DNA from 2 places in the Rhizobacter sp. P2_D12 genome. Region 2 is predicted to be linked to the other one. Evidence: riboswitches for the same ligand, from Rfam matches in the RefSeq annotation. Region 2 holds a riboswitch; the other holds the start of a gene.

Region 1 (4,406 bases), on a different contig from region 2:
GAATGCGCGCCTCGCGCAGCGCCTGCAGCGCAGCCAGCGCTTCCGGTTCGATCGCGCCGTCGCGCGTCAGCGTGTCGTCGATGTCGGTCAGCACGCCGTGCACGCTGCGTGCGAGTTTGGGGCTGAGTTCGGAAAGCGGGCGGGGGCGGTGTGGACTGCGGGACATGCCCTGCAGTCTTGCACGACCGGCACCCGGCCTACAATCGCCGCCGGAATCCAGGAGAGCGCGAGCCCGTCGCACGGGCCGCCGCCGAAGGCGCAACCTCCCATGAACGCTCAGGCCCGGTACTGGAATCCGTCACAGCCGAATCTGGAGAGCGAGACAGCGCAAGCCGTCTCCACCGAAGGAGCAAGGCGGCCGCCGCGGGCGGTTCGCCGAATCTCTCAGGTACCGAGGACAGGGGGAGCGGCGCGGGATGCGCGCGCTCGTCCAGCGTCGTGCCATCTCGTTCGCAGTCCTTCGAACCGAGAAAGCGCTCCGACATGCAACACATCACCGTCCTCGGCGCCGGCATCACCGGCATCACCACCGCCTGGTTCCTGCGCCAGTCCGGCCTCGACGTCACCGTCGTCGACCGCCAGCCCGCCGCCGGGCTGGAAACCAGTTTTGCCAACGGCGGCCAGGTCAGCGTCTCGCACGCCGAGCCCTGGGCCAACCCAGGCGCCCCGTGGAAAGTGCTGAAGTGGCTGGCGCGCGAAGACGCGCCGCTGCTGTTCCGCCTGCGGCCCGACCTGCAGCAGTGGCTGTGGGGCCTGTCCTTCCTGCGCGAATGCACGCCGGCGCGCACGCGGCACAACATCCGGCAGATGGTCAGCCTGGGGCTGTACAGCCGCGCGACGCTGCAGCAGCTGCGCCGCGACCTGGGCCTTGACTACGACCAGCTCGGCCGCGGCATCCTGCACTTCTACACCTCGCAGGCCGAGTTCGACGCTGCACAGGGGCCGGCGCGGTTGATGCGCGAGCATGGCTGCGAGCTCGACATGAAGACGCCGGACGAGTGCGTCGCGATCGAGCCGGCGCTGGCGCAGTGCCGCGAACGCATCGTCGGCGGCAGCATGACGCCCAGCGACGAGTCCGGCGACGCGCACCGCTTCACGCAGCAGCTGGCCCGCCGCTGTGCCGAGGCCGGCGTGCGCTTCCTGTACGACACCCGCATCGTCGGCGTCGAACGCGGGCACGACGACGTGGCCGGCGTGCAGGTGGCGAATGCCGCCGGCGAGATCTCGACGTTGCGCGCCGATGCCTTCGTGCTGTGCCTGGGCAGCTTCAGCGCGGGCCTGGCGCGCCAGCTCGGCATCAAGCTGCGCATCTACCCGGCCAAGGGCTATTCGGTGACCTTGCCGGTCACCGCGCCCGACGCGTCCTACAGCGTCTCGCTGACCGACGACGAGCACAAGCTGGTGTTCTCGCGCCTGGGCGACCGCCTGCGCATCGCCGGTACCGCCGAGCTGACGGGCTTCGACACCAGCCTGAACCTGGTGCGCTGCCAGGCCATCGTGCGCCGCGTGCGCGAGCTGTTCCCGGCGATGACCGACGGCAGCGGCGCGAAGTTCTGGACCGGCCTGCGCCCGGCCACGCCCAGCAACGTGCCCTACATCGGCCGCAGTGCGCTGCGCAACCTGTTCCTGAACACCGGCCACGGCACGCTGGGCTGGACGCACGGCTGCGGCTCGGGCCGCGCCCTCGCCGACATCGTGCGCGGGCGTCGGCCGGCGCTGGATTTCGCGTTCACGCCGCAGACACGCTTCGCCTGAGCAGAACGCACGGGAACGGGCTGGAATCCGCCCGTTCCCGCGACTACAATCCCTGCACTTCCCGAGGAGCGTTGCAAGGCCGGCGGTCGCCACGACAGTCGCCCCAGGCTCGGGAATTCAAATGCAACTGCGCTCACCCGCACGATGGTCCCTCGTGGGTGAGTCATGACATCCTCCCCTTTGCCGACTGCGTGCGGGTTCCCTGACCGACTGGAGCCCGACATGAACGCTGTTCTCAAGCCTTCCCAAGACCACGCCATCGCCGACATCTCCCTTGCCGCCTGGGGCCGCAAGGAGATCCGGATCGCCGAGACCGAGATGCCCGGCCTGATGGCCATCCGCGAAGAGTTCGCGAAGACGCAGCCGCTGAAGGGCGCGCGCGTCACCGGCTCGCTGCACATGACGATCCAGACCGCCGTGCTGGTCGAGACGCTGCAGGCGCTGGGCGCCCAGGTGCGCTGGGCCTCGTGCAACATCTTCTCGACGCAGGACCACGCCGCCGCGGCGCTGGTCGAGAAGGGCACGCCGGTGTTCGCCTACAAGGGCGAGAATCTGACCGACTACTGGGACTACACCCACCGCATCTTCGAGTTCGGCGCCAAGGGCAGCGAGGGCGAAGGCCCGAACATGATCCTCGACGATGGCGGCGACGCGACGCTGCTGATGCACCTGGGCCAGCGGGCCGAGAAGGACATCGGCGTGCTGGCCAATCCCGGCAGCGAGGAAGAGACCTGCCTGTTCGCCAGCATCAAGGCCAAGCTGGCGCAGGACCCGACCTGGTACACCCGCAAGAGCGCGCAGATCCAGGGCGTGACCGAAGAGACCACCACCGGCGTGCACCGCCTGAAGGAGATGAGCGCCAAGGGCACGCTGCTGTTCCGCGCCATCAACGTGAACGACTCGGTCACGAAGAGCAAGTTCGACAACCTGTACGGCTGCCGCGAGTCGCTGGTCGACGGCATCAAGCGCGCAACCGACGTGATGATCGCCGGCAAGGTGGCCCTGGTGGCCGGCTACGGCGACGTGGGCAAGGGCTCGGCCCAGGCCCTGCGCGCGCTCAGCGCCCAGGTGTGGGTGACCGAGATCGACCCGATCAACGCACTGCAGGCCGCGATGGAAGGCTACAAGGTCGTGACGATGGAATATGCCGCCGACAAGGCCGACATCTTCGTGACGACCACCGGCAACAAGAGCGTGATCCGCCACGAGCACATGGCCGCCATGAAGGACCAGGCGATCGTCTGCAACATCGGCCACTTCGACAACGAGATCGACGTTGCGTCGCTCGAGAAGTACGAGTGGGAAGAGATCAAGCCGCAGGTCGACCACGTGATCTTCCCGGACGGCAAGCGCATCATCCTGCTCGCCAAGGGCCGCCTGGTGAACCTGGGCTGCGGCACCGGCCACCCGAGCTTCGTGATGAGCTCCAGCTTCGCCAACCAGACGATCGCGCAGATCGAGCTGTTCACGCAGCCGCAGAAGTACCAGGTCGGCCAGGTCTACGTGCTGCCCAAGCACCTGGACGAGAAGGTCGCGCGCCTGCACCTGAAGAAGGTCGGCGCGATGCTGACGGAGCTGACGGACGAGCAGGCCGCCTACATCGGCGTGTCGAAGCAAGGCCCGTACAAGCCCGACACCTACAGGTATTGAGCCCCCCAGTCGCTTCGCTCCTGCCCCCAAAGGGGCGCCTCGCCTGCGGCCGGGAAACCCGTCCGCGGCGAGTAGCTTGATGCCTTTTCATGCGCGCTGACCAATTGCTTGTCCAACAGGGTCTCGTCCCGACCCGATCCGCTGCCCAGCGGCTGATCGAGCGTCATGCCGTTCGTTGGCTCGGCCCCAAAGGCTGGACCGTGATCGGCAAGGCAGGCCTGGACGTGCCTGAAGGCAGCGAGCTCGAGATCACCGACGATGCGGAGCTGCGCTTCGTGTCGCGCGGCGGGCTCAAGCTGGAAGGTGCGCTGAAGCACTGCGGCATCGCCGTGACCGGCCTGGTCTGCCTGGATGCCGGGCAGAGCACCGGCGGCTTCACCGATGCGCTGCTGCAGGCGGGCGCGGCGCGCGTGGTCGGCATCGACGTCGGCCACGGGCAGCTGCACCCGAAACTGCAGGGCGACGCGCGCGTGCAGGCCTTCGAGGGCGTCAATGCGCGCGACGTGGCCGGCTCGGCGTTCGAAGCGGCGGCCACGCCGCACGGTTTCGACTTCGTGACCGGCGATCTGTCGTTCATCACGTCGACTCACGTGCTGCCGACGCTCGCGCACTACCTGGCGCCGGGCGGCGACCTGCTGCTGCTGATCAAGCCGCAGTTCGAGTTGCAGCCGGCGCAGATCGGCAAGGGTGGCATCGTGCGCGACGCCGCCTTGTTCCAGGTGGTCGAGACGCGCATCCGCCAGGCCTGCCGCGACCTTTCCTTGTCGGTGAAGGGCTATTTCCAGAGCCCGATCACCGGTGGCAACGGCAACACCGAGTTCTTCGTGTGGGCCCAGCCGACCCAGGACCTTCCATGAGCACACTGCCCGTCAGTCTCGAATTCTTTCCGCCGAAGACGCCCGAGGGCGTGGCCAAGCTGGCGGCCGTGCGCCAGCAGCTGTATGCGCTGAAGCCGACGTTCTGCTCGGTGACGTATGGCGCTGGTGGCTCCACGCAGGATG
Region 2 (4,406 bases):
ACTGCTTCTCCTTCTTCTCGGTGCCGATGCCCGAGGTCACGGCGAACAGGCCGATGTGGTCGCGAATCGTGTCGTTCGGGCCCGAGCCCTTGGGGGCGATGAAGTCGGCCAGGCAGCGGTTCGGGCGGCGGATGCCGTCGATCACCGGGCGCTCGCTCTGCATGCGCAAGCCCCGCCACGTCATCAGCACCTCGCTGCGCGTGTCGTCGGTGTAGATCTCGATGTCGTCGTCGTTCACGGTGTTGGCCGGGTACAGGCCGATCACGCCGTTCGCCGCCAGCCAGCGGCCCTCGATCAACCGCTTGAGCATGCGCTGGCCGTCGCTCAGCACGCGGCGCGCCGATTCGCCGACCACGTCGTCGGTGAGGATCGCCGGGTAGGGCCCGGCCAGGTCCCAGGTCTGGAAGAACGGAGCCCAGTCGATGCACTGCGCGAGCTCGGCCAGGTCGTAGTTGCGGAAAACGCGCCGGCCGGTGAACTTGGGTGCGGTGGGCACGTAGCCCGCCCAGTCGATCGGCGTCTTGTTGGCGCGCGCCTGCGCCAGCGGCACCAGCGGCGTGGCCTTCTTGTTGGCATGCTGCTCGCGCACGCGCACGTAGTCGGCGTTCAGCTCGGCGATGTAGGCGGCGGCCTTGTCGTCGCTCAGCAGGTCGCTGCAGACGCTGACCGAGCGGCTCGCGTCCGGCACGTAGACCACCGGGCCTTCGTAGTGCGGCGAGATCTTCACCGCGGTGTGCACGCGGCTGGTGGTGGCGCCGCCGATCAGCAGCGGGATCTTCTTGATGCGGAAGTAGTCGTCGCGCTGCATCTCGCCGGCCACGTGCTGCATCTCCTCGAGGCTGGGCGTGATCAGGCCCGACAGGCCGATGATGTCGGCGCCCTCGACCTTGGCGCGCGCCAGGATGTCCTGGCACGGCACCATGACGCCCATGTTGACGACCTCGAAGTTGTTGCACTGGAGCACGACGGTGACGATGTTCTTGCCGATGTCGTGCACGTCGCCCTTGACCGTCGCGATGACGATCTTGCCCTTCGCCTTGGCCTCGCCGCCGGCCTCGACCAGCAGCTTCTTCTCTTCCTCGATGTAGGGCAGCAGGTGCGCCACSGCCTGCTTCATCACGCGCGCSSWRTTSACCACCTGCGGCAGGAACATCTTGCCCTGGCCGAACAGGTCGCCGACGACGTTCATGCCGTCCATCAGCGGGCCTTCGATCACGTGCAGCGGGCGGCCGCCGCCGGCCTTGATCAGCTGGTAGACCTCTTCGGTGTCGACGGTGATGAAGTCGTTGATGCCGTGCACCAGCGCGTGGCTCAGGCGCTCGCGCACCGGCTTGGCGCGCCAGGCGAGCTTGGCGCTGTCGTCCTTGGCGGCGCCCTTGGCGGTCTCGGCGATCTCGATCAGGCGCTCGCCCGGCGTCAACTCCGCTTCGCCGGGCTTGTAGACCGGCTTGCGGTTCAGCACCACGTCCTCGACGCGCTCGCGCAGCGTCGGCTCGAGGTCGTCGTACACGCCCACCATGCCCGCGTTGACGATGCCCATGTCCATGCCGGCCTGGATCGCGTGGTACAGGAACACCGTGTGGATGGCCTCGCGCATCGGGTCGTTGCCGCGGAAGCTGAAGCTCACGTTCGACACGCCGCCGCTGACCTTCGCGCCGGGCAGGTTCTGCTTGATCCAGCGCGTCGCGTTGATGAAGTCGACGGCGTAGTTGTCGTGCTCCTCGATGCCGGTGGCGATCGCGAAGATGTTCGGGTCGAAGATGATGTCCTCGGGCGGGAAGCCGATCTCGTCGACCAGCATGCGGTAGGCCCGCTCGCAGATCTCGACCTTGCGCTCGTAGGTGTCGGCCTGGCCCTTCTCGTCGAAGGCCATCACGACGGCCGCGGCGCCGTAGCGGCGGATCAGCTTCGCCTGGTGGCGGAACGGCTCGACCCCTTCCTTCATCGAGATCGAGTTGACGATGCCCTTGCCCTGGATGCACTTGAGGCCGGCCTCGATCACGTCCCACTTCGAGCTGTCGATCATGATCGGCACGCGCGCGATCTCGGGCTCGCTCGCGATCAGGTTCAGGAAGCGCACCATCGCCGCCTTGCTGTCGAGCATCGCCTCGTCCATGTTGACGTCGATCACCTGGGCGCCGTTCTCGACCTGCTGGCGCGCGACGCTCAGGGCCTGCTCGAACTCGCCGTTCAGGATCATGCGCGCGAAGGCCTTCGAGCCGGTGACGTTGGTGCGCTCGCCGATGTTGACGAACAGGCTGCCTTCGCCGATGAGCACCGGTTCCAGTCCGGAGAGTTTCATCGGCGGAACGGGCTGGGCGGCGGCGGGCGAGGAAGGCGTGGCGGTCATGGCGGGTCGGCTGGCACCGCCCCGGAGCTCACCCGGGGCGCATGCGATGGATCATGCGGGGGTGAGCGTGGTTTGCAAGCTTCCAAGCCTGGCGGCACCGCACCGGCACCGTCGCAACGCTCCTTGGAAAGCCGCATTTTATGCGGCCCGTCCGCGCAGCGCCCTCGGTTACAAATCGGCAAGTCCCTGTTGCGGTCGTGGTGCACGGAGCGTGTCCAATCTCAGACCCCACGACTGAAGTTGCCGCCGTGAACAACAAGACGTTTCTTACTCGCTCTCTCGCTCTCCCGGCTGTTGCCGCCGCCTTGCTGGTGGCCTGCGGCGCGCCCCCCGTGAAGCCCTTGCCGGCGCCGGGGCCGTCGGTGCCGGGTTCGGCGCCCGGCCCGGTCTACGGCCAGGCCGCCTCCGGCGCCGCGCGCAGCTGGTCGCCGCAGATGGAATCGGTGGAACGCCAGCTGGCCGGCAGCCTGCAGGGCACGCCGATGACGCTGGCGCGCACGACCGACGAACGCCTGTGGCTCACGCTGCCGGGCGATGTCGCGTTCGAGGCCAACCGCTCGGCGCTGAAGCCGGTGGCCACCGGGCTGCTGGACAAGGTGGCCGTGGTGCTGCGCAGCCAGCCGCAGCTCGAGCTGCGCATCGTCGGCCACACCGACAGCAAGGGCTCGGCTGCCGGCAACGACGCGTTGTCGCTGGACCGCGCGGCGAGCGCGCGCGACTGGCTGGTGGCGCGCGGGCTGTCGCCGATCAAGATCGGCGTGGCGGGCCGCGGCTCGCGCGACCCGGTGGGCAGCAACGACGACGAGGCCGGGCGCGCGGCGAACCGGCGCGTCGAGATCCTGATCGGCGAGCGGGCGGTGCGCTCGGGCAGCAAGTAGCCCGGATGCCGATCCGGGGTTCAGCGGTCCCGGATTGGCATCCGGGCTACGCGGCCAGGAGGCCCGAGAACAAGGGATCGTGGCGCGTGCGCGGCCGGTAGGCGCCCACCCGCTTCGCGATCTCGGCAATGTGCGCCGGCGTCGTGCCGCAGCAGCCGCCCGCGATGTTCAGGAAGCCCGACTTCGCGAATTCCTCGACCAGGCTGCCGGTGATCTCCGGCGTCTCGTCGAAGCCGGTGTCGCTCATCGGGTTCGGCAGCCCGGCGTTCGGGTAGCAGCTGATGAAGGTGTCGCCGGCCACCTTGGCCAGTTCCTCGATGTACGGCCGCATCAGCGTCGCGCCGAGCGCGCAGTTGAGCCCGACCGCGATCGGCCGCGCATGCCGCACGCTGTGCCAGAACGCGCTCACCGTCTGGCCCGACAGGATGCGGCCCGACGCATCGGTCACCGTGCCGGAGATGATCACCGGCAGGCGCTCGCCGGTGTCTTCCATCAGCTCGTCGAGCGCGAAGATCGCCGCCTTGGCGTTCAGCGTGTCGAAGATGGTCTCGACCAGGAACAGGTCGCAGCCGCCTTCCAGCAGCCCCGCCGCCTGCTCGTAGTAGGCGGCACGCAGCTCGTCGAAGCTGACGTTGCGCGCCGCCGGGTCATTGACGTCCGGGCTGATGCTCGCGGTGCGCGGCGTCGGGCCCAGTGCGCCGGCCACGAAGCGCGGCTTGTCCGGCGTGCTGTACTTGTCGCAGGCCTCGCGTGCGAGGCGCGCCGCCACCACGTTCATCTCGCGCGCCACCTCGGCCAGGCCGTAGTCTTCCTGCGCCACGCTGGTCGCGCCGAAGGTGTTGGTCTCGATCATGTCGGCGCCGGCGGCCAGGTACTGCTCGTGGATCTCGCGGATCACGTCGGGCCGCGTGAACTGCAGCAGCTCGTTGTTGCCCTTCAGGTCCTTCGGGTGATCGGCGAAGCGCTCGCCGCGGTAATCGGCCTCGGTCAGCTTGTAGCGCTGGATCATCGTGCCCATCGCGCCGTCGAGCACGGCAATGCGTTGCGACAGGATCTGCGGCAGGGCCGCGGCACGGGTGTAGGCAGGCGCGTTCATGCCGCGATTGTAGGAAACCTCGCCAGGCCGCGACCGCAACAAGGTCGCAACAGCGTCAGGCCAGCATCGACGGGATGGTGTC

The links. A riboswitch is a leader RNA that binds a small molecule or an ion and turns the genes downstream of it on or off. The one in region 2 is predicted to bind S-adenosylhomocysteine.
Region 1: it holds a riboswitch for S-adenosylhomocysteine, as region 2 does, so the genes downstream of both, ahcY (adenosylhomocysteinase) here and metH (methionine synthase) in region 2, are expected to answer to the same signal.

The regions. Positions count from the first base shown of each region.
Region 1 covers NZ_JBFUEB010000051.1:39,331-43,736, forward strand. Annotated here, with positions in the region: gene AC1DYN_RS17795 (HAD-IIB family hydrolase) at 1-166, opposite strand, end outside; glycine riboswitch at 301-411, shown strand; gene AC1DYN_RS17800 (D-amino acid dehydrogenase) at 484-1,755, shown strand; S-adenosyl-L-homocysteine riboswitch at 1,813-1,897, shown strand; gene ahcY (adenosylhomocysteinase) at 1,978-3,405, shown strand; gene AC1DYN_RS17810 (TlyA family RNA methyltransferase) at 3,606-4,262, shown strand; gene metF (methylenetetrahydrofolate reductase [NAD(P)H]) at 4,259-4,406, shown strand, end outside.
Region 2 covers NZ_JBFUEB010000117.1:8,349-12,754, forward strand. Annotated here, with positions in the region: gene metH (methionine synthase) at 1-2,350, opposite strand, end outside; S-adenosyl-L-homocysteine riboswitch at 2,407-2,481, opposite strand; gene AC1DYN_RS27215 (OmpA family protein) at 2,683-3,228, shown strand; gene AC1DYN_RS27220 (homocysteine S-methyltransferase family protein) at 3,275-4,324, opposite strand; gene AC1DYN_RS27225 (putative bifunctional diguanylate cyclase/phosphodiesterase) at 4,380-4,406, opposite strand, start outside.